2 regions of the Aliiglaciecola sp. NS0011-25 genome follow, and region 2 is predicted to be linked to the other one. Evidence: predicted binding sites of a transcription regulator. Region 2 holds the regulator's gene; the other holds the start of a gene.
What was found. Region 2 encodes NrdR, which represses ribonucleotide reductase genes. Its sites were predicted from a motif close to AAACACNANATNTNGTGTTT; they were not measured.
Positions count from the first base shown of each region.

Region 1 (16,626 bases), on a different contig from region 2:
CTAGAAAACCCCGACATAATTATGCAAATTTGGCAGCCTAATATCTATGATTAGAGTAGGAGCTAAGCCATCGGTTGAGTAACGTTTTTACAACTTATGCTAGGCTTTGCAAATTTAATACGTACGCAGAAGCTAACACCTAGGGTGATAGAGATAGTTTGCAGTTAATCATGCGTGATAGATCAAATTATTATTAGGGATTGAAGGACATGAAAAGATATTTTGGAGGGTTAGTCGTAATTGCTTGTTTAAGCTTTGCGTTGCCAGTTTTCGCTGACAGTACCGTCAAATTTAATAAAGAGTTAGATGGGTTTGAATATCCATTTGACGTACATACTTTTATTTTCAATTCGCAAAATCAAGAACTGAAAATGCGCTATATGGATGTGGGCAACAAAGACGCAGAAAAGGTCATAGTGCTGTTACATGGTAAAAACTTCTCCGGTTACTACTGGGAGAAAGTGGCGAACGATCTGGTGAAGCAAGATTACCGAGTAATTATTCCCGATCAGATTGGTTTTGGTAAGTCATCTAAACCCAATTATTATCAGTATAGTTTTGCTCAACTGGGTTTAAATACTAAGTCGTTGTTGGATAGTTTGAAGATTGGAAAGTATGACATTGTAGGTCATTCTATGGGCGGAATGTTAGCAGTGACCTTTGCTGTAAATTACACTGATTCAGTGAACAAACTCATCCTAATTAACCCTATTGGACTTGAAAATTATAGTGAATACGTAGAATTTAAAGATATAAATTTCTTTTATGCAAGAGAGCTCAAAACGACCTTGGCTGGGGCAATAAATTATCAAAAAAATAATTACTATGACGGCAAATGGTCAACTGAATATGAAAAGTTACTTGTTCCCTTAGCAGGAATGTTAGCCGGTGACGATTGGCAAATTGTTGCTTGGAACAATGCATTGACCTATGGGCCCATATTTTCTGAAAATATTGTCGCTAAGTTTCCTCAAATCCAAAATAAGACCTTTTTGATTATCGGCACACGCGATAAGACGGGGCCTGGTCGAGGTTGGCTAAAATCTGGAGTCACTAGAAAATTAGGTGAATATACTAAACTTGGTAAACAGGCTCACAGCATAATCAAGGATTCGGTTTTGTTTGAGTTAGAAGGGTTAGGGCACATGCCACATTTTGAAGATTACCCAGCCTTTATTGAGGCGTTTCACAAAGCGCTTGAGCAATAATAGAGAATTAATTTTGATTAACCCTAATCCGCATTAGGCACTAGTGACGAGCGCCTTGTAACGTATCTGTAGCCAAAAAAGAATGAACATTGGCTACATCGCGGCTTATATCTTGGCTTTGCTGCGGCTGATGTTCAATTTTCCCGAAACGTCTGTAAATTAGATAACACTGTTAATTTTTGTGCCGAAGGTAGACCAATTACGCCACAATGGGCATGCGCTTACGCGATGACTTATCAGCAATTCGATTTCATTGTTAATACTAGAAAGTTTAAGAAAAATAATCTTTGTGATTATTTAGTCTACGCTTTATAGAACGCAAGAAAACAGGTTAGACGTTTAACTGTAGGTTTGCGGCAGAATGAGTTAATCAGTTTACATAATTAAAATTATGCTGTTGTGTCTAAAAGTCAGTCGGTAACCGTATATTATTACCAATTTGTTATTATTATTTTAAATTTGGTAATGACATATGGTTTTAGATCTCCTACAATGGTTTGATCATTTGGTAATGACATTGCATATGTGATTTTTAAATTTGCTAATTGGTGTGAATGGTAGAGTTTCAAAATTGGCTATAATTAGTCAGGATATTTTTGCAAAAGGCTAACCTTTAATTTACGTATTTATTTATTCGTAATTGTTAGATAAGCAAACATCTATTTGAGTAAATTCCATTTTTTAATCACCGATTGAGTCATTCAAGAACAGCAATATTGATAGCTGTTCTACATTTGCTTAAATTTTAACAGGTGTATATTCTTTTATACTCAACTTTACATACCAAAACTCCAGGAGTTAGAAATGACAAAACCAGTAATCGGTTTCATCGGCCTCGGTCTGATGGGCGGCAATATGGTAGAAAATTTGCAGAAAAAAGGCTACGAGCCAATTGTAATGGATCTGAATAAAGATGCTGTTGCAGCAGTTGTTGCACGAGGCGGAAAAGCCGCAACTTCTGCAGCTGAATTAGCTGCAGCAAGTGATATCATCATGCTTGCCCTTACTACCTCTGAAATTGTCGAGAAAGTTGTTTACGGCGAAGACGGTATCCTTGCAGGCATTAAAGAAGGTGCTGTATTGATTGATTTCGGAACATCGATTCCGGCTTCTACTCGTAAGATTGGTGCTGATCTTGCCAAGAAAGGTGCGGGCATGGTTGATGCTCCTTTAGGTCGTACTCCAGCTCACGCTAAAGACGGTCTTCTAAATATCATGGCTTCTGGAGATAAAGCTACGTTTGACAAAGTTAAACCAGTGCTTGACCAACAAGGCGAAAATGTCTTTTATCTTGGTGCACTAGGTGCCGGTCATACTACTAAACTAATTAACAACTTCATGGGTATGACAACGGTTTGTACTATGTCACAAGCTTTTGCTGTAGCTGATCGTGCAGGTGTTGACCGTCAACAATTGTTCGACATCATGTCTACTGGTCCATCTAATTCACCATTTATGCAATTCTGTAAGAATTACGCTGTTGATGGTGTAAGTGATTTAGGTTTTTCTATTGCTAATGCAAATAAAGATCTAGGTTATTTCCTTAAGATGGTTGAAGATCTTGGTACACGTGCTGAAATTGCTGAAGGTACTTCTCATAACCTTCAAGCTGCATTCGATGAAGGCATGGGTAACGGTAACGTTCCAGAAATCTTCGATTACTTCCTTAAGTTGGAAAAGTAATAAAGATTTAATTGGAGCCAAGCATAACGCTTGGTTCCATTAAATAAGTACCCTCATATTAGCTGCGGTCACTGTGTAATCAGGCTGAGCTAGTATGGTTTGAATCCGATAACTAAATCGTTGAATATGTGTTTGTAGTTTGCTTGTCAGCTCTCACTTTTCATCAGTTTAATTATCGGATTTTTTGTATGTGGCGAACAAAGAATCCAATTGAAGTGAGTGTTGGTATAATTATTAGCAAATGTCTTTGCTATTTTTCATATAAATTTCAACCTCATGTTGTTTGTTTACCTAAAAACGTACCGGCAGTGTTGAGCTGTGCTGCAGAGCTATAAGCCGCAAATGCTTACAATTACCTCTATTGCTGCCTTTTAGATTTAGCCGTAAACTTGCATAACAATGGTAAATTTGAAGGTACATGGTTATCTGGTCTAGTCTGCAAAAACGAGCGATAATAGGACTGTTTTTACTGTCAATTTTAGGACTCTTGCTCTTCGCTTTTTATTGGAATGAAGCCCGTAAAGAGGTGGTTTTTCTGTGTGCTAATTTTAGCCAAGGAGTGAGCAAAACTAGTGTCTTGAGGCAGCTCAAAACAGTTAATCTTTCGAGCTTTACAATGCAGAAAACTACAAGCGGAGATTTAATAGTATTAAGCAGTGTGTTTAATTTTGAAATTTACCAATGTGTTATTGAAATAGATTCAAATGGACAAGTACACAGGGCGCAAATCAAATAGAATATAGTCCTACTTTGTTTTTAATATTCCCGTTTTACCTACATATTCATTAATTAGGACTCAAATTGCTTTCTGACTTAAATTTTTCGTTGCAGATAACCACACCTATATTCTTTATCATTGGCTTGGGCTTTTTATTCAAACGCATTGGTTGGTTGAATGATGATTTTGCCAAAATGGGGTCCGCTTTAGTATTTAAAGTCACCTTACCGTGTTTGCTTTTCACAAAACTATCAATGACTGATTTTACGCAAGGTTTACCCACTGCATTGGTGATTTACGGCTTTATTGCGACCCTAGTTTTGTTTCTGTTTCTGGACGTTTTCGCCACACGATTTATTTCTGAACGAGCGGATAAAGGCGTATTTGTGCAAGGTGCGTTTAGAAGTAACATGGGGATTATTAGTTTAGCTTTTGTGGTCAGCGCATATGGCGAAGACACGCTAGCTATTGCGTCAATCTATTTGGCGGTAATAACCATATTGTTTAACGTCTTGTCAGTGGTGACGTTGTCGCGACACATGCATCAAAATGGCTCAAATGGGTTCGCTTCTATTTTCCTCAATATTGGTAAAAACCCGTTAATTATCTCTATTGTTTTAGGTGTGGCTGTTTCACTGTTGAATGTGCCTGTGCCTGAAATAGCGCTGCATACAGGTGAATACTTCGCTGGTATGACGCTGCCATTGGCTTTGTTATGTGCCGGAGCGTCTATTCGAATCAAGGAATTCCATTCTTCCTCGGTACTTTATTGGTCATCCGCTATGAAGTTAATAGTGCTTCCTTTGGTGATAACACTAGGTGGCGTTCTTATTGGGTTTAGAGGTGAGGAGCTTGGTGTCTTGTACCTTATGTGTGCGTCCCCCACAGCAGCGGCCAGTTATCCAATGGTACAAGCTATGCACGGTAATCATTACTTGGCTGCCGCCATCATTGCGGTGACCAGCATAGGCTCAATGTTAACCACTACTTTAGGTATATTTTTATTGAAAGTATTTGAATTAATTTAGGTGTTAACTGCTGGATTTTAGATGCTCAGCGGCTAATTGAAATTAACATGAGACTAGAGATTGAAGGATGATTTAATGGGTCTAACAACTGATAAACTATACAAGTTTAATTTTTATGTCTCCCAATGCTACCGAACAACAGGGTAGAAATTCGTCATCATCAATGTAGGCTAAAGGATCTGTCGTGTAGTCAATGTCACCATCTATTAGTTTACTTCTGCAAGCACCGCAAAATCCCTCTCGACAATGATAGTGAACTTCGATATTGCGCTTTTCCAAGCTTTCTAAAATAGTGTCTGATTGGTCTGTGAGGATAGGGGGGTGATCACCGTCAATGGTGATCACGTATTGTTTCTTCTCGGACATTAAAGATCGAAGTCGTCAAAGTCACTGGCATTTACTTCAGCGTCAATTTGACCGACCAAGTAAGAGCTTATTTCTGATTCTTGTGGGGCAACTTGTACGTTGTCAGAGTTGAGATAATTATTCATCCAAGGTAACGGATTGCTGGTGATATCAAAAGGTTGACCCATGCCAATAGCCGACATGCGATGATTGGCAATATATTCAACATATTGACACAATATTTCTTCATTCAAGCCAATCATTGAGCCTTGTGCAAATAAATATCCAGCCCATTGTTTTTCTTGTTCAACAGCTTGCATAAATATTTCTTTAGCTTGGTCTTTTAACTCTTCCGCTATTTCTGCCATTTCAGGATCATCTTTGCCTTTTTGCCAAAGATTAAGAATATGCTGTGTCGAGGTTAAGTGTAGATTTTCATCTCGTGCAATAAGACGAATAATTTTCGAATTACCTTCCATTAACTCGCGCTCGGCAAATGCAAATGTACAAGCAAAGGAAACATAGAAACGTATTGCTTCTAAAGCATTGACAGAGTTCATACACAAATACAGTTTTTTCTTTAATTCACGCATAGTGATGGTGTAAGCAACTCCATCAACTGTGTGTACACCTTCACCCTGGGTTTGCCAAAGTTGAGTATAGAAAATCAAGTCATCATAGTATTTTGATATATCACCTGCTCTTTGCTTGATTTGCTCATTGACAACAATATCATCAAAGATAGCGCTAGGATCGGTAAACAGGTTACGCAAAATGTGTGTGTAAGAACGTGAATGTATGGTTTCGAAAAATGACCATGTTTCTGTCCACGTTTCTAATTCAGGTAACGAAATAATCGGAAGAAATGCAATATTTGGGCTTCTTCCTTGAACCGAATCTAACAATGTTTGATATTTTAAATTGGAAATAAAGATATGTTTTTCAGAGTCACTTAAAGACTGGAAATCAACCCGGTCTTTACTGACGTCAACTTCTTCTGGACGCCAGAAAAAACTAATTTGTTTTTCAATTAATTTTTCAAAAATACTGTGTTTTTGCTGGTCGTATCGAGCAACATTCACTGGATTGCCGAAAAACATAGGTTCCAATAAAGGATTCGTTGGTTTTTGATTAAAAGTGGTGTATTTCATTTACCGTCAGTACTCTGTGAGGTTTAACACTGGGTGGCGCGCAATACGCCACCAAACTTGGTTTTTGGTTTAGATCTTACATGCACCACCGGCACAATCATCATCTTCTTCCAAGACAACTTCTTGAGCCAAAGGTGTAGCGACTTCTTTTTTCAATTCAAGTTGTGAAGTGTCAGAAGCGCCATCTCGTGTATTGTGGTAATACAAGGTTTTAATACCCAATTTATAAGTGGTTAATAAGTCTTTTAACAACAATTTCATAGGTACTTTTCCACCTTCGTATTTACCAGGATCGTAACTCGTATTGGCAGAAATCGTTTGATCGATAAATTTTTGCATGATGGCGCATAATTGCAGGTAACCATCGTTGGAATTGATATCCCAAAGCAATTCGTATTGCTCCTTCAATCTATCGTATTCAGGTACCACTTGTTTGAGTACGCCATCTTTTGAGGATTTAATACTAATATGCCCACGAGGTGGCTCTATACCATTTGTCGCATTGGATATCTGTGAAGACGTTTCTGACGGCATTAATGCTGATAACGTACTGTTTCGCAGCCCGTGTTCAACAATTTCTTTACGCAAGGATTCCCAGTCGTAATGAAGTGGCTCGTCACATACCTTATCTAAATCTTTTTTGTAGGTATCAATGGGCAATATACCTTGTGAATAGGTGGTTTCATTGAACTTAGGACAAGCACCTTTTTCTTTAGCTAGGTTATTTGAAGCTTTAAGAAGATAATACTGCATGGCTTCAAAGGTTCTGTGTATTAGCGCATTACCACTTCCATCTGAGTATTTTTTGCCATTTTTAGCCAAGTAGTAAGCAAAGTTAATGACACCTATACCCAAGGTTCTTCTATCAATTGACGCACGGTATGCAGCAGGGACTGGGTAATCTTGATAGTCTAACAAGCTATCCAGTGCGCGTACCGCTAAGTCAGCCATTTCTTCGAATTCGTCAAGGCTTTCAATTGCGCCGAGATTAAATGCAGATAAGGTACAAAGTGCGATTTCGCCATTTTCGTCGTTAATGTGCTGCAAAGGTTTGGTTGGAAGGGCAATCTCCAAACACAAGTTGCTTTGTCTAACCGGTGCAAGTTTCGGATTAAATGGACTGTGAGTATTACAGTGATCAACATTTTGCAGATAAATACGCCCTGTACTTGCACGCTCTTGCATAAATAAACTAAATAACTCTACTGCTCTGATTTTCTTTTTACGAATAGAATCATCTTGTTCGTACTTAACATATAAAGCTTCGAACTCATCTTGATCCGCAAAGAAGGCATCATAAAGCCCTGGTACATCGGAGGGGCTGAACAGCGTGATATGTTGATCCTTGATCATGCGTGTGTACATAAGTTTATTAAACTGAACACCGTAATCGAGATGTCTAACTCGATTTTCTTCAACACCACGGTTATTTTTAAGTACCAATAAAGATTCTACTTCTAAGTGCCATACCGGATAAAATAAGGTTGCTGCGCCGCCTCGAACACCACCTTGAGAGCAACTTTTCACCGCGGTTTGGAAGTATTTATAAAATGGGATACAACCGGTGTGGTAAGCCTCACCACCGCGAATTTCACTGCCTAGAGCACGAATACGCCCAGCATTTACGCCGATACCAGCTCGTTGACTAACGTATTTTACGATCGCGCTGGCAGTCGCGTTGATCGAATCTAGGCTGTCGCCAGCTTCTATCAATACACAAGAACTAAATTGACGGGTAGGGGTTCTAACGCCCGACATAATTGGCGTAGGCAAAGAAATTTTAAATAATGATGTGGCATCATAGAAACGTTTTACATAATCTAAACGTGTGTCTTTTGGATAGTTAGCGAACAAACACGCTGCCACTAAAATATACAAAAATTGGGCACTTTCGTAGATTTCACCGGTCACGCGATTCTGAACTAAATATTTGCCTTCCAGTTGTTTAACTGCTGCATAACTGAAGTTCATGTCGCGCCAATGATCCATATATTGATTTAGTTCATTCAGCTCTTGCTCTGAGTAGTCTTCTAAAATGTGTTGGTCATATTTTCCCTTAGCAACCATCTCTTTTACGTGAGTAAGCAAAGTAGGTGGTTCAAACTGACCATAGGCTTTTTTACGCAGATGGAAAACGGCTAAACGAGCTGCAAGATATTGATAATCAGGTGTATCAGTAGAAATTAAGTCTGCTGCTGATTTGATCAAGGTCTCATGAATGTCTTCGGTTTTGATACCATCATAAAATTGAATGTGAGCTTTGATTTCAACTTGAGAAACTGAAACATTTTTTAGGCCTTTGGCCGCCCAAGTTATGACTTTGTGAATTTTGTCCAAATTTAAGACTTCACGTTCACCATCGCGTTTCGTGACATTTAGAGAGTTATTCATGTATTTGATAGCCGTATAAGATAATTAGCGCCCCATGCTCTGAAAAATAAAATTTAACGAACACATTGTTTTTGTATATTAACGTTTTAAATTCTAGCCACACTTCATGGAGTAAATTGATCGCATTGAAAAGCGTTTACTTCCGGTTATTTTTTAGAATAGTTAGAAAAAATGTGACGAGCACAAGATAGAGGTGTTTACCTCTATTTGCAACCCAATATGTGGTGGTTTTATCGCCAAAAAAACTCAACCAATTGATATGTTAGTATTGACTAACTTAGAAGCTGCATTAGCGAATGAGTTAAGCCGAATGCAAGCAAATTTTAGATTAAATTAAAAAGTTAAATTATTTTTGAAGGACAAAATCTATTTTTAGAATATCACGATATATAGTGTTTAAAATCTCAACTGTCACTATATCTGGTATTCTTTATGCTTCCCCCTGTTCATTTATGAAATGTGAGAGTGACATAAATTTGATGAATTTTGTGCCTAGGTTAGATCGTGTAACTGACTGAACTGACTTATCTCAAAGTCTGCTTTCCAATTAACCACTTCTTGTTGATCTTTAATGTAACCATAGAGCGCCGCGACACTAACCATATTTGCGTTACGGGCGGCTTCAATATCTCTAAGCGCGTCACCAACATATAAGGTATTTTGTGGATTCACTTCAAGCACTCTGGCGGCTTCTAAAAGCGGCAGAGGATGAGGTTTACGTTTAATATAAGTGTCGCCACTGATGATAATCCCGCAACTTTGCATAATTGGGAAGTGGGTCAGTAATTGCGTGGTTAAAAATCCAGGCTTGTTAGTGACAATCCCCCAAGGAATAGCATTTTGATTCAGAAACTCTAAGCTATCCTCAACCCCTTCAAAGCAGGTTGTATCAACACAAACATTCTGTTCGTAATGGTCAAGAAGCATTTGTCTGCATTTCTGCAACGCTTGCTTTGACAGGGCTTCAAAATCCTCTGCAAACCCCAATTTTAACAAACCAAGGGCACCGTCTGATGCAACACAGCGGTATTCCTGAGGCTGGCAGGCTGGGCGATCATAATGGGCAAGCACATGATTAAGGGCATTACCCAAATCAGCCGCGGTGTCTAACAAGGTGCCATCCAAATCAAATAAAATGCCAGCGTACTTGTCATTAAATAAATTGTTTTTCGAGACCATCTTTACACTTCACTTTTCTGGCAATGCACAATGTAATTTACATCAACGTTTTGTTCAGAAAGGTAATACTGTTTGGAAAAGGGGTTCATATGCAAACCTGTCATGTGTTTAGTGATTAAATCTGTGCTATCGACCCAACTTAATAATTCAGAGGGTTGGATAAACTTCTCATACTCATGGGTGCCCTTAGGAACCAGGTTCAACACTTTTTCTGCGCCGACAATAGCCATCAAATAGGATTTCAGGTTTCGATTCAATGTGGAGAAAAACACATCACCGCCAGGCTTAACTAACGTAGCGCAAGCTCGTACAATTGAGGCCGGATCTGGCACATGCTCTAACATCTCAAGGCAAGTCACGATGTCAAATTGATTGGCATGCTGCTCAGCCATTTGTTCTGCAGTGATTTGTTGGTAGCTTACTTTTACACCGGATTCTAAACCGTGAAGTCGCGCTACTTCTAAGGATTCAGAAGCCATATCAATACCGGTAACTTGTGCTCCTTGCTTAGCTAAATACTCTGATAAAATACCGCCGCCGCATCCAACATCAATAATGCTTTTGTCAAACACCCCGTTAGTCCGTTGCTGAATGTAATCTGCTCTAAGCGGATTAATTTCATGCAAAGGCTTAAATTCACCTTCTAAATCCCACCACCTAGACGCTAAAGCCGAAAACTTATCTATTTCTGCAGCGTCTACGTTTTGATTGGTCATTGTTCACTCCTTTTTCATCTGTTTGCTATTATAAGCTGTCATTAATTTAGATAACCAGACCTTTATACCCGAAGATATGCTAAATAATTGTTTGATTGCACACTATATAAGCTAATCACGGCTATTTATTTTGTTTTCTCGGTGGTAGAATCTACAGTCGATTTAGAACCCACTATAACTATAAGTGAAGTCGAACTTTTCAAACTGACTTGACCAGTTTCATCAGTAGATTCAGATAATAATTTAGGGACAAGGCTGTATATGACAGACAATGCCAACGAAATTCTCCCCATTAATATAGAGGAAGAACTTAAAAATTCTTACCTCGACTATGCAATGAGTGTCATTGTTGGACGTGCACTACCGGATGTGCGTGATGGGTTAAAACCTGTTCACCGCCGCGTATTGTTCGCCATGAATGAGTTGAAAAACGATTATAATAAACCGTACAAAAAATCCGCTCGTGTAGTAGGTGACGTGATTGGTAAATATCACCCTCACGGTGATACTGCTGTTTACGACACCATTGTTCGTATGGCGCAGCCATTTTCCTTGCGATATATGCTAGTTGACGGCCAAGGTAACTTTGGTTCTGTTGACGGTGACTCCGCAGCTGCGATGCGTTATACCGAAGTGAGAATGGCTAAAATAGCCCATGAACTTCTCGCCGATTTAGAAAAAGAAACCGTTGATTTTGTACCTAACTATGACGGTACAGAACATATTCCAGACGTACTACCCACCCGCGTACCTAACTTATTAGTTAACGGTTCTTCAGGTATTGCGGTAGGTATGGCGACTAATATTCCACCGCATAACTTAACTGAAGTTGTGAATGGCTGTATCGCACTTATCGATAATCCCGATATGACCATCGAAGAAATCATGACGCACATTCCAGGTCCTGATTTCCCAACTGCAGCATTAATCAGTGGTCGTAAAGGCATTGATGATGCGTATCGCACAGGTCGCGGTAAAATCTACATGCGCGCACGCGCTGAGATTGAAACTGAAGATAGCGGTAAAGAAACCATTATCGTGCACGAAATTCCTTACCAAGTTAACAAAGCAAGGTTAATTGAAAAAATTGCTGAACTGGTAAAAGAAAAGAAAATAGAAGGTATATCTGCTTTACGTGACGAGTCTGATAAAGACGGTATGCGTATTGTTGTTGAAGTGAAACGCAATGAATCAGCAGAAGTACTGTTAAACCATTTATATGCTCAAACACAGTTACAAACTGTATTTGGTATTAATATGGTAGCCTTGGATAACAACCAGCCTCGCGTATTTAATCTAAAAGACATTTTAGAAGCCTTTGTTCTGCATCGCAGAGAAGTGGTTACCCGTCGTACGGTTTATGAGTTGAAAAAAGCCCGTGACCGTGCCCATATCCTTGAAGGTTTAGCGATTGCCCTGGTTAATATCGATGAAATCATCGAGTTAATTAAAGCCTCGCAAAGTCCAAGTGACGCTAAAGCATCTTTGGTCGCTCGTGGATGGGCGTTAGGTGATGTGGCTGAAATGCTAGCTCGCGCTGGTGATGATGCGGCTCGTCCTGATTGGCTTGAACCTCAATTCGGTATTTCCGAAGGCGAATATTTCTTAACTGAGCAGCAAGCTCAGGCAATTTTGGACTTACGTCTACATAAACTAACAGGTTTAGAACACGACAAAATCTTAGCTGAATATAAAGATCTATTAGACGTTATCGCTGAACTATTACGCATTTTGTCTAGTTCAGAACGTTTGATGGAAGTGATCAGAGAAGAGCTTGAGTTAATTCGTGACGAATATGGTGATGAAAGACGCACTGAAATTACCGCCGCTACACACGACATCGACATGGAAGATCTTATCGAACGTGAAGATGTAGTAGTGACACTTTCTCGTGAAGGTTACGTGAAGTATCAGAAACTTTCTGATTACGAAGCGCAGCGACGTGGTGGTAAAGGTAAATCTGCGACTAAAATGAAGAACGAAGACTTCATTGAAAAGTTATTGGTTGCTAATACCCACGACCATATTTTGTGCTTCTCAACCCGTGGCCGCTTATATTGGTTGAAAGTATATCAATTACCATTCGCTAGTCGTAACGCTCGTGGACGTCCAATCGTTAATATTCTTCCACTAGAAGAAGGTGAACGTATTACTGCTATTTTACCAATTCAAGAATTTGAAGAAGGTAAATATGTATTGATGGCTACGGCAAACGGTACAGTTAAAAAGACCGCACTTTCTCAATATTCACGTCCTCGTTCAAACGGTATCATTGCGGTCAACTTAAACGAAGGTGATGAATTAATTGGCGTTGATATTACAGACGGTGAAAGCGACATTATGTTGTTCTCAGATGCAGGTAAAGTAGTTCGTTTTAACGAAAAACAACGTGATTCTGAAACCGGTGAAGTAAAACGTGACCCTGAAACAGGTGAAGAGTTGTTAGCGCTGCGTCCAATGGGCAGAACGGCCACAGGTGTTCGCGGTATCCGATTGCAAGAAGGCCAAAAAGTGGTTTCACTGATTGTACCTAAAGGTGACGGCGCGATTTTAACCGCAACTGAGAATGGTTTCGGGAAACGTACTCCTATTGCTGACTACCCAGCTAAGAGCCGTGCAACACAAGGTGTTGTATCTATCAAGGTTTCTGAGCGTAATGGTGCAGTAGTTGGTGCAGTGCAAGTGTTCGAAGGTCAAGAAATTATGTTGATCAGTGACCAAGGTACTTTGGTTAGAACACGTGTTGATGAAGTCTCTACCGTGGGCAGAAATACTCAAGGTGTCAGACTAATCCGTACTGGCAAAGACGAACATGTAGTGGGCTTACAGAAGATAGAAGAGATTGAAGCAGAAGATTTAGAGCTATTAGAAGGCGAAGATGCAGATGCAGTAGAAGCTGAACAAGCTGAAGTTGCAGACGATGACGCTGGACAACCAGACTCTGACGCTACTGAGTAGAATCTTAAACGCTAGTTTTTAATCATACTTAAAACGAGTGGCTTATTCCGCTCGTTTTTTTTCGGGAGAAAATCAAATTATGGCAGTTACTTATAATTTCAGTGCAGGTCCTGCGATGTTACCTACTGATGTTATGTTGCGAGCACAACAAGAGTTTATCAATTGGCAAGATCAAGGGTGCTCGGTGATGGAAATGAGCCATCGCAGCAAAGCTTATATAGAGGTTGCTGAGCGTGCCACTCATAATTTGCGCAAGCTACTGGCAGTTCCTGATGATTATCAAATACTATTTACCCATGGCGGCGGAAGAGGGCAGTTTTCAGCTGTACCCTTGAATCTATCTGCAGTGGGTGACCATGCTGATCATTTGGTCACCGGCTCTTGGTCTAAAGGTGCGGTTAATGAAGCGCAAAACTATTTAACTGCTGATGTCGTGGGTGGCGTAGAAGTGGTAGACGGCATAACGCAAGTGCAATCCCAAAGTAATTGGCAGTTAAACGATAAAGCGGCGTACTTTCATTACTGTCCTAATGAAACAGTCGAAGGTATTGAAATAAACGAAGTGCCTGATACTCAAGGGGTACCTATTGTCGCTGATATGTCGTCGAATATTCTGTCCAAACAAATTGACGTCAATAACTATGCAGTTATATACGGTGGAGCGCAAAAGAACATTGGTCCTTCGGGATTGTCTGTGGTCATTGTGCATAACAGCATGTTAGACAAAGCTCGTGTGGAAACCCCTTCCATTCTTAATTACGGTTTGATCGCAAAACACGACTCTATGTACAACACGCCGCCAACATTTGCTTGGTATTTGGCTGGGTTAGTATTTGAGTGGTTGCTTGATATGGGCGGTGTTGCTGAGATTGAAAAGCGTAATAAACAAAAGTCTGATCTGTTGTATAGCGCGATAGATAGCAACGATTTTTATTCAAACAGCGTGGCTGTACAAAATCGTTCGCGCATGAATGTGCCGTTTCATTTAGCCAATACAAAATTAGATGCTTTATTCTTAGAAGAGTCCGAAGCTGCTGGTTTGAAAGCATTAAAAGGTCACCGAATTGTTGGTGGGATGCGTGCCAGTATATACAACGCGATGCCAATCGAAGGGGTAAAAGCGTTGATAGACTTTATGAATGATTTTGCTAAAAGGAACGGATAAAACATGCAACAACTAAGACTTGAGCCTATTTCCAAAGTACAAGGTACGGTGAATGTTCCAGGCTCAAAGAGTTTATCTAATCGCGCTCTTTTATTGGCAGCTTTAGCAAAAGGTGAAACCACGCTAACTAATTTACTCGATAGCGATGATATCCGGCATATGCTGGATGCATTGAGCCTGTTGGGAGTTGCTTATCAACTTAGTGACGATAAAACTCAGTGTATTGTCCAAGGTAATAATGGTGTCTTCAATACCGATAGTAAGATAGAAATGTTTTTAGGTAATGCAGGCACAGCTATGCGTCCGTTGTGCGCAGCACTAGCTGCCTCAAATGGCGAATACGTTCTTACCGGTGAACCTCGTATGGAGGAGCGTCCAATTGGTGCATTGGTTGATGCGCTATCTCAGGCTGGCGCTGAAATAAGCTACCTAAAAAGTGATGGATATCCACCGTTACATATTAAAGGGAAAGCTCTTTCAGGTGGCAAAATCCAAGTCGATGGCAGTGTGTCTAGTCAGTTTTTAACCGCAGTACTTATGGCTGCACCGTTATTTTCTGATGACAGTCAAATTGATATTATTGGCGAATTGGTCTCTAAACCTTATATTGATATTACCCTAGATACCATGGCCAAGTTTGGGGTTACCGTTGAAAATGACAACTATCAGAGTTTTAAAATAACAGGTAATCAAACTTATCAATCGCCAGGCACATTTTTGGTGGAAGGTGATGCTTCATCAGCGTCTTACTTTTTAGCCGCCGGTGCTATCAAGGGCGGCACGGTAAAAGTGACAGGTGTGGGCGCTAAAAGTATTCAAGGTGATATTAAATTTGCGGATGTGCTTTCCGCTATGGGCGCAAAAGTGACTTGGGGTGATGACTTTATCGAAGTTACAGGAGCACCATTAACTGCCATTGATATGGACATGAATCATATTCCCGATGCCGCTATGACAATCGCGACTACAGCATTGTTTGCCACTGGCACCACCAAAATGACGAATATTTATAATTGGCGGGTTAAAGAGACTGACCGTTTAGCAGCAATGGCTACTGAACTGCGCAAATTAGGTGCAGAAGTAAAAGAAGGTCATGACTTTATTGAGGTTACTGCTCCGGCAAAACTACAAGAAGCGGAAATTGATACTTACAATGACCATCGTGTGGCTATGTGCTTTTCACTCGTTGCTTTAAGCGATACTGCTGTGGTGATAAATGATCCAAGTTGTACGGCTAAAACGTTCCCAGACTACTTTGAACGATTTGCCAGCATTAGTGACTAATATTTTCTAGTTGCCAGAATCAGAGATGGCTAGTGTCATCTCTTGGTTATCTTTATTATTAAACGAAATGTTAAAATTATGTTTAAAATCAATGTGTTAATTGCTAATTAGATAGCTTGCATTGCTTATGTTTCGTTAACGAGTATAATTCCGCCCGATTTTTAACTCAGCTCAGGAGAGCACATGCAAGTATCACCAGTCATCACTATCGATGGTCCTAGCGGTGCAGGAAAGGGAACAGTGAGCGCGTTATTGGCCAAAACACTAGGCTGGAACTTCCTTGATAGTGGCGCGATATATCGTGTTTTAGCGATTGCCGCAATCCATCATCAAATTGAACCTGACGATGAAGATGCTCTGCTTCCTCTAGCCAGTAGTCTAGATGTTAACTTCAATACCACTAACAAAGACAGTAAAGTCATCCTTGAAGGCGAAGATGTAACCCATGAAATTCGCACTGAAGAGGTAGGCAGTATTGCTTCTAAAGTAGCTTCTTTACCGCGTATTCGCGAAGCATTATTAAGACGTCAACGTGCTTTTCGAGAAGAGCCAGGTTTAGTTGCCGATGGTCGTGATATGGGAACCGTAGTATTTCCTAACGCAGAAGCCAAAATATTCCTAACGGCTAGCGCAGATGAAAGGGCCCAGAGACGATACAATCAGTTGAAAGATAAGGGGCATGATGTTAATATTGCGCGCCTTTTAACCGATATCAAAGCAAGAGACGAGCGAGATGCTAACCGAAGTGTTGCTCCGTTGGTACCTGCTGATGACGCATTAGTGCTTGATTCTACACACTT
Region 1 is NZ_BAABWR010000019.1:75,175-91,800, reverse strand. It holds gene ABWV72_RS16335 (GNAT family N-acetyltransferase) at 1-54, shown strand, start outside; gene ABWV72_RS16330 (alpha/beta fold hydrolase) at 210-1,208, shown strand; gene ABWV72_RS16325 (NAD(P)-dependent oxidoreductase) at 2,013-2,891, shown strand; gene ABWV72_RS16320 (AEC family transporter) at 3,693-4,637, shown strand; gene yfaE (class I ribonucleotide reductase maintenance protein YfaE) at 4,734-5,003, opposite strand; gene nrdB (class Ia ribonucleoside-diphosphate reductase subunit beta) at 5,003-6,133, opposite strand; gene nrdA (class 1a ribonucleoside-diphosphate reductase subunit alpha) at 6,203-8,524, opposite strand; gene ABWV72_RS16300 (HAD family hydrolase) at 9,017-9,703, opposite strand; gene ubiG (bifunctional 2-polyprenyl-6-hydroxyphenol methylase/3-demethylubiquinol 3-O-methyltransferase UbiG) at 9,706-10,419, opposite strand; gene gyrA (DNA topoisomerase (ATP-hydrolyzing) subunit A) at 10,681-13,377, shown strand; gene serC (3-phosphoserine/phosphohydroxythreonine transaminase) at 13,457-14,542, shown strand; gene aroA (3-phosphoshikimate 1-carboxyvinyltransferase) at 14,546-15,826, shown strand; gene cmk ((d)CMP kinase) at 16,010-16,626, shown strand, end outside.
Region 1: nrdA (class 1a ribonucleoside-diphosphate reductase subunit alpha) is a predicted target of NrdR. The motif match lies at 8,735-8,754, and genes of this name have one in related genera.

Region 2 (16,626 bases):
GGGTCATATCAACAGTTTGCTGCTGGATATTTTCGATGGGTGTGGGATCTGGTCTGCCAGGTCGAAATTCCATGGCAATAACACTGGTACCTTTAGGAATATCTTTGACTTCAATTTTATTCTGCACACCAAAAGCGAATTTCATTGAACCGGCAATTTGCTTAAATTTAAGCACATCCATTTCAGAAAAGGCCAGCAACAGCACAAAGAAACACATCAGCAGAGACATTAAGTCCGCAAAAGTCCCCATCCACGCAGGGAGTCCTTCAGGAGGACATTTTGGGCATTCTTGCTCTGCCATTGACTATTCTTCCTCTGTCGCCGCACCGCGCTTATTCGCAGCAAGATAACTTTTCAATATTCCTTCGATAACTCTTGGATTTTGTCCGTCTGCGATACCTATTATGCCGTCTAACACCAGGCTTTGATTAAGTTTTTCTTCGTTCGCACGGTTTAGCAATTTAACTGACATCGGCAAACAAATAACATTCGCAAAAAAAGCGCCATATAGGGTGGTTAATAGTGCCACTGCCATTGCGGGTCCAATTGCTTTTGGATCATCCATGTTAGAAAGCATAGCAACCAAGCCAATTAAAGTACCGATCATGCCCATTGCAGGAGCAACGTCTCCCATACCTTTGTAAATTGTGGCACCAAACTCGTGACGTTCAGTGGTCATCGCAATGTCTTTAGCAAGGGTATCTCTGACCACATCGACATCGTGGCCATCTACCAACATATCGACGCCTTTTTGCATGAATGCATTTTCTATTTCAGCTTCTTCAAGGGCCAAAAAGCCACCTTTTCTAGCTGCATCAGCCATTTCTACAATTTTCTGAATTAGGTCGTCAGGCGATTCAATCTTAAACATGAATGCTTTTCCGCCGATTTTACCCGCACCGAAAAACTGCCCAAGTGTGTACTGAGATAGCACCACAAACAATGTACCACCAAATACAATAAGGATAGATGGCACGTTCATAAACATACTAATGTCGCCACCCATAACCATGGCCATGACGACGAAACCGATTGCACCAAGCATACCTATAAGGGTCGCTAAATCCACATTGTCCTCCCAAGGATTCGATAAGCTAATCGAAAAAAGACCCGAATACCTTACTCTTTTTAAGGTATTTACCCGGATAAGTCACTGAATTATTCCATTTTATCGACTGTTGAAGCCGATTCTAAAGGAGTTATATCCAAGTTATAGGAAAACATAGCATATACAATTACAGTTTGGCACAAATGAACTACTAAAATTATCAAGTTTATTGCCCGCTATGTACCTAGGTGGAGTAAAATCCATTGACCAAAAATGGTGCCTCAGGTATCGTTCCCAACTTTTAAAATATTCGCTATTAAGGACACTGTACCAGATGAGTAAAGACAACGAACTAAGTGACAATTCGTTTGAAGACACAATGCAGGAATTAGAGCAACTGGTTGCAGAAATGGAACAGGGAGATATTCCTTTAGAACAAGCATTAGCTAAGTTTGAAAGGGGCATATCACTTGCTCGAAATAGCCAAAAAATGCTCAAAGCGGCTGAACAAAGAGTGCAGATTTTGATGCAACAAGATCAAGAAGATGTGCTTCAGGAGCTAGACCAACAACGGATAGATGAGTGACCGCTTTAGTTCAAAACCAAAAGCGCTTTCACCTGCGCATTGACAATTTACTCAATCAATATTTTGTCGAGCATTCGTCCCCTGCGACACGCTTAACACAAGCGATGCAATACGCATTACTCAATGGCGGAAAACGAACACGACCATTTTTGGTTTATGCTACTGGTGAAATGCTGGGTGTTTCTATAGATAAATTGGATGTGCCAGCCTTTGCAGTTGAATGTATTCATGCCTATTCGCTGATCCATGATGACTTACCTGCGATGGATGATGATGAACTGAGGCGGGGTAAGCCGACCTGTCACATTGCGTTTGATGAAGCAACTGCTATTTTGGCCGGTGACGCATTGCAAACTCTCGCCTTTGATGTACTTAGCTCAGCAGATTCTGCGATAAACAATCCAATTAAACAGTTGAAGCTGGTTAAATTGCTCTCTCAAGCTTCTGGAATTCACGGTATGTGTGCTGGGCAAGCCCTTGATTTAGCAGCCACCAATAAACCGATTTCCCAATCAGAGTTGCAACAACTGCATAATCTCAAGACAGGTGCATTGTTTAAAGTATCGGTTTCCATGGCCACAATTTTGGCCGAAGATCTTGCTCCAGAAGTGAGTCAACTGCTTGATCAATATAGTGAAGCTTTAGGCCTAGCTTTTCAGGTTCAAGACGATATTTTAGATATAATAGGTGACTCCAAGGTGATTGGTAAACCGCAAGGTTCTGATCAAGCTCAGAACAAATCCACCTACCCTTCGTTGTTGGGATTAGAAGGTGCAAAAACATATTTGCAGCAACTTCATCAACAAGCACTTCACGCATTAGACGCTTTGCCATACAATACAACGTTATTACGCGAATTTTCCGATTTTGTTGTTAATCGACGTTTTTAGACTCGCAAGCCACAAACATAAATAATACTAGGCAAAACATGACACTTGATTTAGCTCACTATCCTATCTTGGCAAAGGCCAATACGCCTGAAGATTTGCGTAAACTTCCACAAGAACAATTAAGACAGTGTGCAGATGAATTGCGTCAATACCTTTTGTCGTGCGTCAGTAAAAGTAGTGGGCATTTCGCTTCTGGACTAGGCACTGTTGAGCTAACGGTCGCACTTCATTATGTTTATAACACACCTTTTGATCGCCTCATCTGGGATGTGGGTCATCAGGCTTATCCCCATAAAATTCTGACAGGTCGTCGAGAACTAATGACGACCATTCGTCAAAAAGATGGCCTACATCCGTTTCCTTGGCCGTTAGAAAGCGAATACGATACCTTTGCTGTAGGTCACTCTTCAACGTCAATAAGCGCAGCCCTGGGCATGGCTGTGGCTGCTGAAAAAGAAGGTAAAGATCGTAAGGTAGTCGCGGTAATTGGTGATGGCGCTATGACCGCAGGTATGGCCTTTGAAGCTCTAAACCATGGCGGAGACATCAATAAAGATGTGTTGGTTATTCTGAACGATAACGAAATGTCGATTTCAGAAAATGTTGGCGCACTCAATAGTCATTTAGCGCGCCTGTTAACGGGAAACTTCTTCAATTCGATTCGCGATGGCGGCAAAAAATTATTAAGCAATGTACCGCCTATAAAAGAATTTGCCAGTCGAGCAGAAGAACATATAAAAGGTATGGTGGTTCCAGGCACCATATTTGAAGAGCTTGGATTTAATTATATCGGTCCTATCGACGGCCACGATGTGAAAGGGGTTGTTGAAACCTTACGTAACATGCGAAATATTAAAGGCCCACAAATTCTTCATGTGGTAACCAAAAAAGGCAAAGGATTTGAGTTAGCGGAAAAAGATCCGATTAAATTTCATGCCGTGCCTAAGTTCAACCCTGCAGACAATGGCTTACCAAAATCAGCTCCCAGTGGTCCTACTTTTTCAAACGTATTTGGCGAATGGTTATGTGATATGGCCGCTTTGGACTCAAAATTGATGGCCATCACTCCGGCAATGCGTGAAGGCTCGGGTATGGTCAAATTCTCTCAAGAATTTCCAGAACAGTACTTTGATGTGGCCATTGCCGAACAACATTCAGTGACCTTCGCAGCAGGTTTAGCCAAAGAAGGTCTCAATCCAGTTGTAGCAATTTATTCAACATTCTTACAACGAGCTTATGATCAGTTAATTCATGACGTAGCATTGCAAAACCTTCCGGTGCTTTTTGCCGTAGACCGCGCTGGTTTGGTCGGTGCCGATGGTCCAACCCATCAGGGCGCTTTTGATATCCCCTTTATGCGCTGTATTCCGAACTTAATTATTATGGCCCCTTCTGACGAGAACGAGTGCCGTCAAATGCTGTACACCGGCCACAAACTAAATCAACCCGCGGCGGTACGTTATCCGCGAGGTACTGGGGTTGGTGCTAAAATTGAAAAAACCATGAGCGAAATTAAAATTGGTCAATCGCGGACGCTCAGACATGGTAATAAAGTAGCTATTTTGAATTTCGGTACCTTGCTGCCCTATGCTATTGAAGCGGCGGAAGAATTAGGAGCGACTATGGTAGATATGCGCTTTGTAAAACCTTTGGATAGCAACATAATCGATTCATTAGCCAAGGATTTTGAGCTATTTGTAAGCCTTGAAGATGGCGCAATTACGGGTGGTGCAGGCAGTGCAGTGGCAGAATATTTACTCAGTCAAAAGTACACGAGCAAGTTACTGCAAATAGGCTTACCTGATGAGTTCATCATGCAAGGAACGCAACAAGAGATGTATAAAGAGTTGCAGTTAGACGGTGCTGGTATTGTTGCCAAAGTAAGAGAATTTTTAGACTAATCACTGACTTTTAACTGGCTATTTAATTAGCCAGTCATTTGATATTGCTAGGGTCTTATAAGCTAAGTGACAGTGGCGGCAAAGATTCAGATAAATTTATAGAAGCTGGAAATAGTGGAAGAACAAGACGTTAAAAGTAACGAGCTATAGAACCCCGAAGTGCAGTAACAAATGTAGACTAGCAAAAGCAGCGATTCCCGCCAACACATCGTCGGCCATAATACCAAAACCACCGTGAACATGTTTATCTAAGTAGCTTATTGGCCATGGTTTGAGAATATCGAAAACACGGAACAATACAAACCCCACCAGCATAGTCTGCCAGCTCAAAGGCACCGCAATCATAGTAATCATCATGCCTGCCACTTCATCCCAAACGATAGATGAATCATCGTGTACACCCATATCATCGGCAGTTTTGCCGCAAATCCAGATACCGGCAACACTGGCTATCAGACATAGAAATAGATAAACATTCAAGGAGACGGTTTCTAGCAGCAAGCAAACAAGTGGTACAGCAGCAAGGGTACCAAATGTTCCAGGCATTTTAGAGGCAAGGCCTGACCCTGCTCCTAAAGCCAAAAAATGTGCTGGGTTACTCAGCGTAACTCGGCTTCGTTGTTCAGCGTTCAAACGCTAAAGTGCTCAAAACATGCACCCTGTTGCTCATAAGGCTCATCATCAAAAACCAATTCAAGCTTTCGTTTTACGCCGGTAAGTTGACCAATGCAAGTTGCATTAATATTTGCGTTAGCCAAAGCAGTTTCTAAATTGCCCTTTTGTTCTTCATTAACAGTAAACAAAAGCTCATAGTCATCACCTGAACTGAGTGCATATTGGATTGCTTGCTCTAAATCGACCGTTTCTTTGAGGGCCACTGATAAGGGAAGATTTTTCACGTGGATTTTAGCACCACATTCAGATGCATTAAGAATATGTTGCAGGTCTTGCACTAGGCCGTCAGATATATCAATACAAGAGCTTGCCGTGCGTCGTAACGCCGTTCCAGCCAGCAATCTTGGTGCAGGATAATTCAGTCGGTTTAAAAGGTAATTAGCAGCAAGTTCAGAACTATCGAGTTTGCCCAATTTAATATCTAGTCCGGCTCCTGCATCACCTATGGTGCCAGTAACATATACTAAGTCGCCAGGTTTAGCAGTGCTGCGCATTAACGCATGTTCATTCGGAACAAAGCCTTGAGCTGTAATGGTAATTGCCAATGGACCTTGTACAGTATCACCGCCAATTAATTGTATTGAGTAATATTTAGATACTTCAAATAGGGATTGTGAAAAAGCCTCTAACCAAGCTTCGTCTATATTAGGGAGAGATAGGGACAAACTAAACCAAGCTGGTTCCGCCCCCATAGCCGCCAGATCACTTAAATTAACCGCCAATGCTTTATGCGCAATCGCTTCAGGTGGCGTATCCACGGGAAAGTGCACGCCACTAATTAATGTATCAGTGGTGATGGCAAGGTTAAGGCCTTCAGGCACACGAGTGATTGCACAATCATCCCCAATGCCCTGAATTACGTCTTTACGCGACTCTCGCTCTTGTTTAAAAAAGCGATCAATAATATCAAATTCTTTCACGTTACTCTTTTGAAGATAATTCGTGTTTTCTGAGGGTTTTAATTGCTTTATCAAGCACACCGTTTACAAACTTATGGCTTTCGTCCGCACCGAAAGATTTCGCCAATTCGATAGCTTCGTTTATCACTACCTTGTAAGGGACATCAATACGTGCGGTAAGTTCATAGGTTGCAATGCGCAGAATAGCTTTTTCCACCACATCAAGTTCTTCTGGTAAACGCCCAAGGTATGGTTTGATCGTTTTATCAAGGTTTTCACTATCTTTGACAACATTTCGCAACAATTCTTGGAAATAAGCCATATCGACTTTTTCCATATTTGTGCTTGTGGCAATTCCCAGTTCGATTTGCTCCACTGGGTTTTTGCTCATTTGCCAAGAGTAAACGGCTTGTACCGCAAGCTCTCTTGCTTTTCTACGTGCAGATGGCTTCACGGATTATGCCTCTTCAATTTGCGCGATGACATTTACCATTTCCAGTGCACCCATGGCCGCATCAGCGCCCTTGTTACCTGCTTTGGTGCCTGAACGTTCGATTGCTTGTTCAATGCTGTCAGTAGTGATTACACCGAAAGAAACCGGTATGCCGTATTCCAATGAAACCTGTGCTAGACCTTTATTACATTCGCCAGCAACAAAATCAAAATGGGGGGTACCGCCACGGATAACAGCACCTAAGGCAATAATAGCATCGTATTTTTTTTGCTCAGCTAATTTTTTAGCTACGATGGGAAGCTCATAAGCACCGGGAACTCGAACCAAAGTAATGTCTTGATCACTCACTTCACCCACACGTTCTAGAGTGTCTAATGCCCCGTCAACTAAGCTCTCAACAACAAAACTGTTAAACCGAGATACAACCAGCGCAAACTTTTTGCCGGTTGCGCGAACATTACCTTCAATGATATTCATGTTTGTGAAGCCCTGTAAGAAAAACGGCGCGGATTATAGCACAACGCCATGGAAACCCAAATGGATTAATATACGTAATCTACAACTTCTAGACCAAAACCCGATAAGGCGTGATATTTCTTAGGTTTGCTTAGCAAACGCATCTTACGCACCCCTAGGGTAGCGAGAATTTGACTTCCCACTCCAACGGTTCGTGAAGTGCCTTGATATTTAGCTGCAGCCGCACTTCTGCCTTGATCTTCGGCTTCAAATTGTTTTACCTGCGCAATCAGATCTTCTTGCTTACCCAATAGCACCAAAACGCCTCCTTCATCGGCGATTTTTTGCATCGCCTCGTGCAACCCCATGCTGCGCTGGGCAGAGCGTTCAGATGCAAATAAATCGTTAAACGTATTATGTAAGTGCACTCTAACCAAGGTAGGATTGTCACTGTCGATTTTGCCTTTACATAAAGCAAAATGCACTTGGTCATCAATGACATCTTTAAAGGTATGTAAATCAAACTCGCCGTAGCGAGTGGGCAATTTGCAACTAGCGACTTGTTCTATGGTCGTTTCATTGAGGTTTCTATATTCGATTAAATCGGCAATGGTACCCATTTTCAAATTATGCTTTTCAGCAAATAATTCTAGTTCAGGTCTTCGTGCCATAGTGCCATCTTCATTTAAGATTTCGACGATAACCGAAGCAGGTTCTGCACCAGCTAATCTTGCTAAGTCTACTCCTGCTTCAGTGTGGCCCGCTCTATTGAGTACACCACCCTCTTTGGCAATTAACGGAAAAATATGGCCAGGCTGAACAATATCTTCTGCTTTTGCATTTTTGTTGACGGCAGCCAAAATAGTTTGCGCTCGATCCGCCGCAGAAATCCCAGTAGTAACTCCCTTAGCGGCTTCAATTGAAACGGTGAAATTAGTAGAAAATTGGGCACTATTGTTATCGACCATTAATGGTAAATTCAAATGCTGACAGCGTTCTGCTGTCATTGGCAAACACACCAAGCCTCGAGCATGGGTGACCATAAAATTGATAGCCTCAGGAGTCGCATATTCTGCGGCCATAATCAGATCGCCTTCATTTTCACGATCTTCATCATCCATCAGAATCACCATTTTGCCCTGTTTGATGTCTTCGATTATTTCTTCGATGCTATGTAATGCCATTGTGTAGGGTACTCTGTATTTTGTGTATTTTAATAGATTAAATTTGGTTTACTTCAAATAGCCGTTTTCAGCCAAAAATTGCAGATCTATGCCTGATTTATTCTGACTGTGTGCGGCTTTATCACCTAATATCAAACGCTCCAGATAGCGAGCAATCAAGTCCACTTCTAGATTAACTAAACTTCCAACTTGGTAATTACCGATAATTGTTTCTTGTAAGGTATGTGGAATTAACGTGAGCATAAACTTAGCTCCATCCACATCATTGACAGTTAAGCTAACACCATCAATTGTAATGGAGCCTTTTTCAGATATGTATTTAGCTAATTCATCGGGTGCTTGAATCCAGATTTCTAACCAACGGTCAATCGGATTAATGGCCACGATTTTTCCCACACCATCCACATGACCACTGACAATATGGCCGCCAAAGCGAGAGCTTGCCTGCATGGCTTTCTCAAGGTTTACTTTGTCGCCCACAGTGTAGTTAGCAAAACCAGAACGTTTGATGGTTTCAGGAGAGACATCAACGCTGTAATGTTTATCTGAAAAATCCACAACGGTTAAACACACACCATTGGTGGCGATACTGTCACCTAATGCCACGTCTGACATATCTAACTTATTCACTGCAACGGTAAGGCGAATATCATCACCCTTGGGTTGCAATTTTGCGATATGACCTACATCTTCTATTATTCCAGTAAACATTTTGTCATCCGATATTTGCAAAAATTTCAATTGAGTCAGTTATTTAAAATGTGCGACCATTTTCAAATCATTACCGACCATACGAACAGTGGACCATCGTAACATTTTAGCTTGATTCATTTGTGTCAGTTCATCCATCACAAACAAATTTTGACCTTTATCCCCCAATAGTTTGGGCGCTTGATATAAAATCAACTCATCAACTAAGTCTTGTTGAACTAACGCCCCTGCAAGCCGGCCACCAGCCTCTACCCAAACTTCATTTAATTGTCTTTCAGACAAAATTTGTAACATGGCCTGTAAATCAAGTTTATTGCCTAGGCTATTTATTTGGACTTGTTCTACGCTGGCTCTTATTGAAGGGTTATGTTTGCGATTTATAATTAGATTTCGACCATCAAGATCAAACATTTTTAAATTATCAGTAAGTTGGTTTTTACCATCTAAAATAATTCGCAGGGGTTGCCGAAGTTCAGATTCAGTTATCCACGTTTTGGCATGACTTAATTCGTTATATCTTACATTTAGACTTGGATTATCGGCTAAAACCGTTCCGGAACCAGACAATATGGCGCAGCTCCTAGCTCGATGTTCTTGCACATCAGAGCGCGCCGCCGCCCCTGTAATCCATTGACTATGACCATTCGCTAATGCTGTTTTACCATCAAGGCTTGCGGCTAGTTTCACTGTGAGCCACGGACGATTATATTTCATCCGTTTTATAAAACCGCGATTTAATAGTTCAGCCTGCTCTGTCATTAGACCATGGGAGACATCGATACCTTGTTCAGATAAACGTTTTAATCCACTTCCCGCGACCTTCGGGTTGGGATCAACCATAGCAGCAACCACACGTTTCACACCGGCGTAAATTAACGCATCAGCGCAAGGAGGAGTTTTGCCAAAATGACTACAAGGCTCTAAAGTAACATAAGCGGTCGCGCCTAGTGCTTTGTCACCTGCTTGTTTAAGAGCATGTACTTCAGCATGAGGAGTGCCTGCTTTATGGTGCCATCCTTGACCTAGTACATCCCCATTTTGATTCGCAATAACACAGCCGACATTGGGATTTGGTGTCGTAGTAAATTGACCTTTGCTGGCCAACTTTAGAGCGATGCTCATCAAATGATGGTCTAAATTTGAAAAATTATAGGCAGACATTTTGTACCAATTTCGCTAAGCGGATAAAAAAATTAAGGCTTTTCACCTAATTTGGCAATTTCTTCACCAAACTCACGAATATCTTCGAATGAACGGTAAACCGATGCAAAACGCACGTAGGCGACTTTATCTAGCTCTTTGAGCGCATCCATGATCAAGCTGCCCAAGAATTCGCTGCTAATTTCCCGCTCTCCTGTTGCGCGCAAAGATGACTTCAACTGACTAATACAATGTTCCACTTTTTCAGTGCTTACGGGGCGTTTCTCTAATGCTCGCAATAAACCAGCGCGCAATTTATCTTCATTAAACGGCTCTCTTGAACCGTCGCGCTTAACCACTCTAGGCATCACTAACTCTGCAATTTCAAAGGTAGTAAAGCGCTCATGACAAGCGGTGCACTCTCGTCTGCGGCGCACCTGATGACCTTCGGCAACCAATCGGGAATCGATAACTTTAGTTTCTTGTTCAGAGCAGAAAGGACAAAACATAGACTTATTTTCTTTTCACTATCTACAGATGCTCGCTAAACTAGCATAAAAAAGTCAAAAGGTGATATATGCAACGTCTAATTTATCTATTATCAATAGTGATAATTATATTTAATGCGCACGTAGAGGCTGCTGATTCGAAATGTGTTTCCCTAACCCAACTGCAATGGCTTGTGGGGAACTGGCAAACGACGCCTGATGGCAATACCCAAGAAAGTTGGTTGAAAATAAGCGACGACACCTTAACAGGAACAGGCAGCAGCCGAGATGCATCAGGAAAACTCCAGCAACAAGAAAGTATGCGTTTAGTACAAATGCAAACAGAGATATTTTATTTAGCAAAAGTTGGCCACAATAGCTTACCAGTGGCCTTTAGAGCGAAAAACTGCACAGCAAATACCGTTACCTTTGAAAATCCAAATCACGATTTTCCAAAGCAAATAGAATATTTACGTACGGAAAACACCCTGTTAGTAAATGTATCAGGTAACAATGGCAGAGGGTTTAAGGTGCACTACCAATTAAAACCAAGTGCCAATTAGTCTTTGGCCAGTGATTTACTCTTCAGTGACTAATTCAAATCCTTCGTCTAACCAACCAGTTACCCCACCAATGAGTTTTTTCACTGGTCGCCCCAATTCAGCTAATTTAAGAGCGGCCTTGTCAGCGCCATTGCAATGAGGGCCAGCACAATACACCACAAATAAGGTTTCATTAGGGTAAGTTTGGATTGTCTCAGAGTTGATGTTTTTGTGGGGTAAGTTTATCGCGTTGGGTAAATGGCCTTGTTTGAAAAGCACTAAACTTCGCACATCCAACAACACAAAATCTTGACGGTTATTGCTGATGGCAAAATGTGTATCCCAACAATCCGTTTCTAAACTTAATAAGTGTGCAAAATGGGCCTTTGCGATGTCAGCTGACGCGGCAGGTATTCGTGATACTACTGATGACATATATTACTCCTCTAACAAAAGTGAGTTTTATTATCAGCAACTTAAGGGCAAAGGCAAAGTAGCTAGTAAGCCAATATTCGATGATTCTAAGACAAAAAAAGCCGCTGATAAACAGCGGCTATATGTAGCAGAGTGTTAGAAATTAACCGTAAACGGGGAATTTCTCACATAATTCAATCACTTCTTTTTTAACTCTAGCAATAGTTTCCGCACTTTCAATATCATCAAGCACATCACTAATCCAATTTGCCACTTGTTTAGCTTCCTGTTCGCCAAACCCGCGACGGGTAATTGCTGGAGAGCCAATACGCAAGCCACTGGTTACAAAAGGAGAGCGAGGATCATTTGGTACCGAATTTTTGTTGACTGTGATATTGGCACTACCCAATGCAGCATCGGCATCTTTACCAGTAATATCTTTATCAATTAAATCCAACAAAAACAGATGGTTATCTGTTCCATCCGAAACAATTTTATAGCCACGCTCTTGCATTACGCTAACCATAGCTTTGGCATTTACGACAACTTGCTTTTGATATTCTTTAAATTCTGGTTCTAGGGCTTCTTTAAAGGCAACTGCTTTTGCTGCAATCACGTGACACAAAGGACCACCTTGATTACCCGGAAATACAGAACTATTCAATTTTTTGTAAATAGTTTCGTCACCACAAGCAGATAGAATCAATCCACCACGAGGACCAGCTAACGTTTTATGGGTAGTAGTGGTTACGACATGTGCATGGGGTAATGGATTAGGATAAATCCCAGCAGCCACCAAACCAGCAACATGCGCCATATCAACCAACAAGAAAGCACCCACTTTATCGGCAATCTCACGGAACTTCTGCCAATCAACAATACCTGAATATGCAGAGAAGCCACCAATAATCATTTTCGGTTTATGCTCAAGTGCTAAATCTTCCACTTGCTGCATATCAATTTCGCCAGTCGCTTCATTTAGACCATACTGAACAGCATTATAGGTTTTGCCTGAAAAGCTAACATGTGCACCGTGAGTAAGGTGTCCACCATGAGCTAGACTCATTCCTAGAACGGTATCCCCAGCGTCAAGTAACGCCATAAAGACAGCAGAGTTTGCTTGCGATCCTGAATGCGGTTGTACATTGGCATACTCAGCACCAAATAGCTGTTTGGCTCGCTCAATCGCTAAATCTTCTGCGATATCAACATACTCACATCCACCGTAGTAACGCTTGTGAGGGTATCCTTCTGCGTATTTGTTGGTAAGTTGAGAACCTTGGGCTTCCAAAACTCGCGGACTACAATAATTTTCCGAGGCAATAAGCTCGATGTGATGCTCTTGGCGTTGAGTTTCTTTTACGATCGCATCGTATAACTCGGGGTCAAAGTCAGCAATATTCATGTTACGTTTCAGCATGGTGTCTCCTCAACAACTCGGCACAACGTTCAGGTGATAACGCATAATTTCACCTTCGCAGGGATAAAAAATGAGCGCTTATTCTAGTCATTTTGATCGTTTTGTACATACTTTTACTGAAAAATGATCCAAACCCTTAAGTATAATTTATACCTGTTAGAGAGGGCTATTGTGATTATTTACGAGAATCTAAACTGTTGCCCAAATACGGCTGAATATTTAATCAACAGACTCGATAAATTCTGGAAACCTTAGATTTATTTGTTGGCGAATCGCATCTAAGGTGAGCATCACACTGAGACTGTCTGCATGGTTCATTCTAGAATCGCAAGAACGCCCCAGTAATATTGACTCCATGGTTGATTCGATTTGATATTCAAAGCCATTAACTGGATGAGGGAAATCCAAGGTTTGTTGCAATTTTTCATTTTTGAATAATTGCGCTTGCCGTCCGTTCCAAAAATATGCCGGCAAAGAAATGTAACCATCTTTTCCATGAATGCTCATAACATTGGAGCATTGGGCAGCCATGGTACAGGTAAATTGACTAATGACGCCGGACGGATAAGTTAAATTCACCGCTGTATTGTGATCAATTCCATCTTTGTTTATTTTGGCTGTTGCCTGTATCTCAGATGGATTTTCGGCTAACAAATACTGACTCAAACTAACACTGTAAATTCCCAGGTCCAATAAGGCTCCGCCAGCCAACGCAGGATCGGATATACGGTGATTTTCTAGGTCTGAAAAAGCAAAACCAATTTGCGAAGTAATATATTCAACCTCACCAATTTGTTGTTGTTCTATCCACTCTTTAACCTGTTCAAAGCACGGCATGAAGCGGCTCCACATAGCCTCTTGAAATACACATTGATGTTGTTGAGAAAGACTTATCAATTGCTTAGTTTGCTGGGCATTTACCGTAAGCGGTTTCTCCATCAACACGTGTTTCCCAGCCATTAGGCACGCTTTGGCTAACGGAAAATGATGGGAATGTGGAGTGGCAATGTAGACCACATCAACGTTTGGATCGGCAATTAAAGCGTGATAATCATCAAATGTCACAGGCGCGCGATATTGCTCTGCAAACGCTTTGGCACGATCAATATTTCGACTTGCCACAGCATATAATATTCCTTGAACCGAACTTGCTAGTGCCGTAGCAAATTGATGGGCTATGACCCCTGGTCCAATAAGACCCCAATTCAACATAACTATTCCTAATTTCATTTCCGTTAAATTTATTCTGCAGAAGGTAAATAAAAATACAAGGGGCAAAGCGATAGTTTTAAACACGAAAACGATTCAACTAACTAGTACTTATCAGCAAATACCGTAATCTGTGGCAAAAAATATCACATCAGCATTGGACTGTGGCTCGGTCTGGATTACACTAATGTTTTACCCTTTATTAAATCGGTACTATGGCACAATACGTATATAGCATGCACAGAGTGGGCAAGATTGTCCCACCCAATAGACACATACTTAAAAACATTTCATTGAGTTTTTTCCCGGGCGCTAAAATTGGCGTTTTAGGTTTAAACGGCGCAGGTAAATCAACATTACTGCGCATTATGGCTGGAATTGACAAAGATATAGAAGGGGAAGCTAGGCCTTCTCCAGAGCTAAAAATTGGCTACCTCCCCCAAGAACCCCAATTAGATGAAAGTAAAGATGTGCGCGGTAATATTGAAGAAGCCGTTGCAGACGTTGCCCACGCTATTAAACGCTTAGATGAAGTCTACGCTGAATATGCAGAAGAAAACGCAGACTTCGATGCCTTGGCAAAAGAACAAGGCCAATTAGAAGCAATAATTCAAGCCAAAGACGGCCATAATCTGGAGAATTCTTTAGAACGAGCTGCAGATGCACTTCGTCTACCACCTTGGGATGCAGATGTAAGTAAATTGTCTGGTGGTGAAAGACGACGAGTGGCTCTGTGTCGGTTATTATTAGAAAAGCCTGACATGCTGCTTCTTGATGAGCCTACTAACCACTTGGATGCTGAATCAGTCGCTTGGCTCGAGCGTTTCTTACACGACTATGAAGGCACAGTAGTGGCGATTACCCATGACCGCTACTTCCTTGATAATGTCGCAGGTTGGATATTAGAACTTGACCGCGGCGAAGGTATTCCGTGGGAAGGTAATTACTCCTCTTGGCTTGAACAAAAAGACCAGCGTCTTGCCCAAGAAGAGCGCACAGAAAGCGCCCGTCAAAAATCCATTAAACAAGAATTAGAGTGGGTTCGTTCAAACCCCAAAGGCCGTCAAGCCAAAAGCAAAGCAAGAATGGCTAGGTTTGACGAATTGACCACTGGTGATTACCAGAAGCGTAATGAAACCAATGAGTTGTTTATTCCGCCCGGTGAGCGGCTAGGCGACAAAGTTATTGAAGTTACGGGGTTATCTAAGTCTTATGGAGATCGACTGTTAATCGATAATTTATCTTTTAGCATGCCAAAAGGCGCGATTGTCGGCATTATTGGCCCTAACGGTGCAGGTAAATCAACCCTGTTTCGTATGCTCACCGGACAAGAGCAGCCGGATTCGGGAGAAATCGTTTTAGGCGATACAGTGCAACTGGCAAGTGTCGAACAGTTTCGCGATCATATGAACGAGAAAAACACCGTTTACAAAGAGATATCCGATGACTCGGATATTATCCGAATTGGTAATTTCGAACTAAACAGTCGAGCATATTGTAGTCGTTTTAACTTTAAAGGTACTGACCAACAGAAATTTATTAAAGATCTCTCTGGTGGTGAACGTAATCGAGTTCATTTAGCGAAATTGCTTAAAGCAGGTGGCAACGTACTTCTGTTAGATGAACCAACCAACGACCTAGATGTTGAAACCTTGAGAGCCTTGGAAAATGCAATTTTGGAATTCCCTGGTTGTGCTATGGTTATTTCCCATGACCGTTGGTTTCTAGACAGAGTGGCCACTCACATTATGGATTACCGTGATGAGGGAAAAATCAACTTCTATGAAGGTAATTACACCGATTACGAAGCTTGGTTAAAAGAAACCCTTGGAGAAGATGTGGTAGAACCCCACAGACTTAAATACAAGAAAATCAGTAAATAGTCAGTTAGACGCGCGAATATCAGTGTGTGAATGATGTGTCCGGGTAAAATCTTGGGCGCATTCACACGCTTTTTATGCTTAACTATGGCCATTGATGGCAACTTTGGGACTTACTATGGAAAAACGTCAATTTAACCGCGTTGATTTTTCAGCGCCAGCCATTTTGTTCCAACAAAATCGTCATTGGCAAACTAGCATTATTGATATTTCTTTAAATGGCGCACTTATTGGATATCCCGATGAATTTGAGGCTGACCTAGAGCAAGAATTTGAACTCAATATAGAGATCGAAGGAACTAACCAAGTAATTAAAATGTTTGGTGAAATCGTGCATTGTGCAAATCATTGTTTAGGCTTTCATATTAAATGTATGGACATAGACAGCATTTCAGATTTACGCAGGTTAGTTGAACTAAATTTAGGTGATGCTTCACTGCTGCAAAGAGACATAACTTCTTTGGTTTCTTAATCCTAAGTATAATAAACATTAGTATAAATTTTATGTACACTCTTGGTACTTAACATACCCAGCTCAAAAACGAACTTTATATAAGTGTTTTGTTGAAAAGCTTAAGACAGGAGTTTGAGTTATCTTCAAAGTAGTTGACAAATTATTTGAAAAAGAGAAAGTTTTGATTCTGATAGTGGAAGATGAACCAATTAGTGCATTAATTGCAGCTAAAGCGCTTTCAGATAATTTTATAACCCATCATGCAGCCTCTGGGC
Region 2 is NZ_BAABWR010000016.1:11,728-28,353, reverse strand. It holds gene ABWV72_RS14490 (flagellar motor protein MotB) at 1-301, opposite strand, end outside; gene pomA (flagellar motor protein PomA) at 305-1,069, opposite strand; gene ABWV72_RS14480 (exodeoxyribonuclease VII small subunit) at 1,383-1,634, shown strand; gene ispA ((2E,6E)-farnesyl diphosphate synthase) at 1,631-2,524, shown strand; gene dxs (1-deoxy-D-xylulose-5-phosphate synthase) at 2,563-4,425, shown strand; gene ABWV72_RS14465 (phosphatidylglycerophosphatase A family protein) at 4,570-5,058, opposite strand; gene thiL (thiamine-phosphate kinase) at 5,055-6,020, opposite strand; gene nusB (transcription antitermination factor NusB) at 6,022-6,453, opposite strand; gene ribH (6,7-dimethyl-8-ribityllumazine synthase) at 6,457-6,930, opposite strand; gene ribBA (bifunctional 3,4-dihydroxy-2-butanone-4-phosphate synthase/GTP cyclohydrolase II) at 6,996-8,093, opposite strand; gene ABWV72_RS14440 (riboflavin synthase) at 8,142-8,804, opposite strand; gene ribD (bifunctional diaminohydroxyphosphoribosylaminopyrimidine deaminase/5-amino-6-(5-phosphoribosylamino)uracil reductase RibD) at 8,844-9,965, opposite strand; gene nrdR (transcriptional regulator NrdR) at 9,998-10,453, opposite strand; gene ABWV72_RS14425 (DUF6265 family protein) at 10,522-10,995, shown strand; gene ABWV72_RS14420 (rhodanese-like domain-containing protein) at 11,011-11,409, opposite strand; gene glyA (serine hydroxymethyltransferase) at 11,552-12,808, opposite strand; gene ABWV72_RS14410 (Gfo/Idh/MocA family protein) at 13,028-14,020, opposite strand; gene ettA (energy-dependent translational throttle protein EttA) at 14,233-15,900, shown strand; gene ABWV72_RS14400 (PilZ domain-containing protein) at 16,016-16,369, shown strand; gene ABWV72_RS14395 (GGDEF domain-containing response regulator) at 16,533-16,626, shown strand, end outside.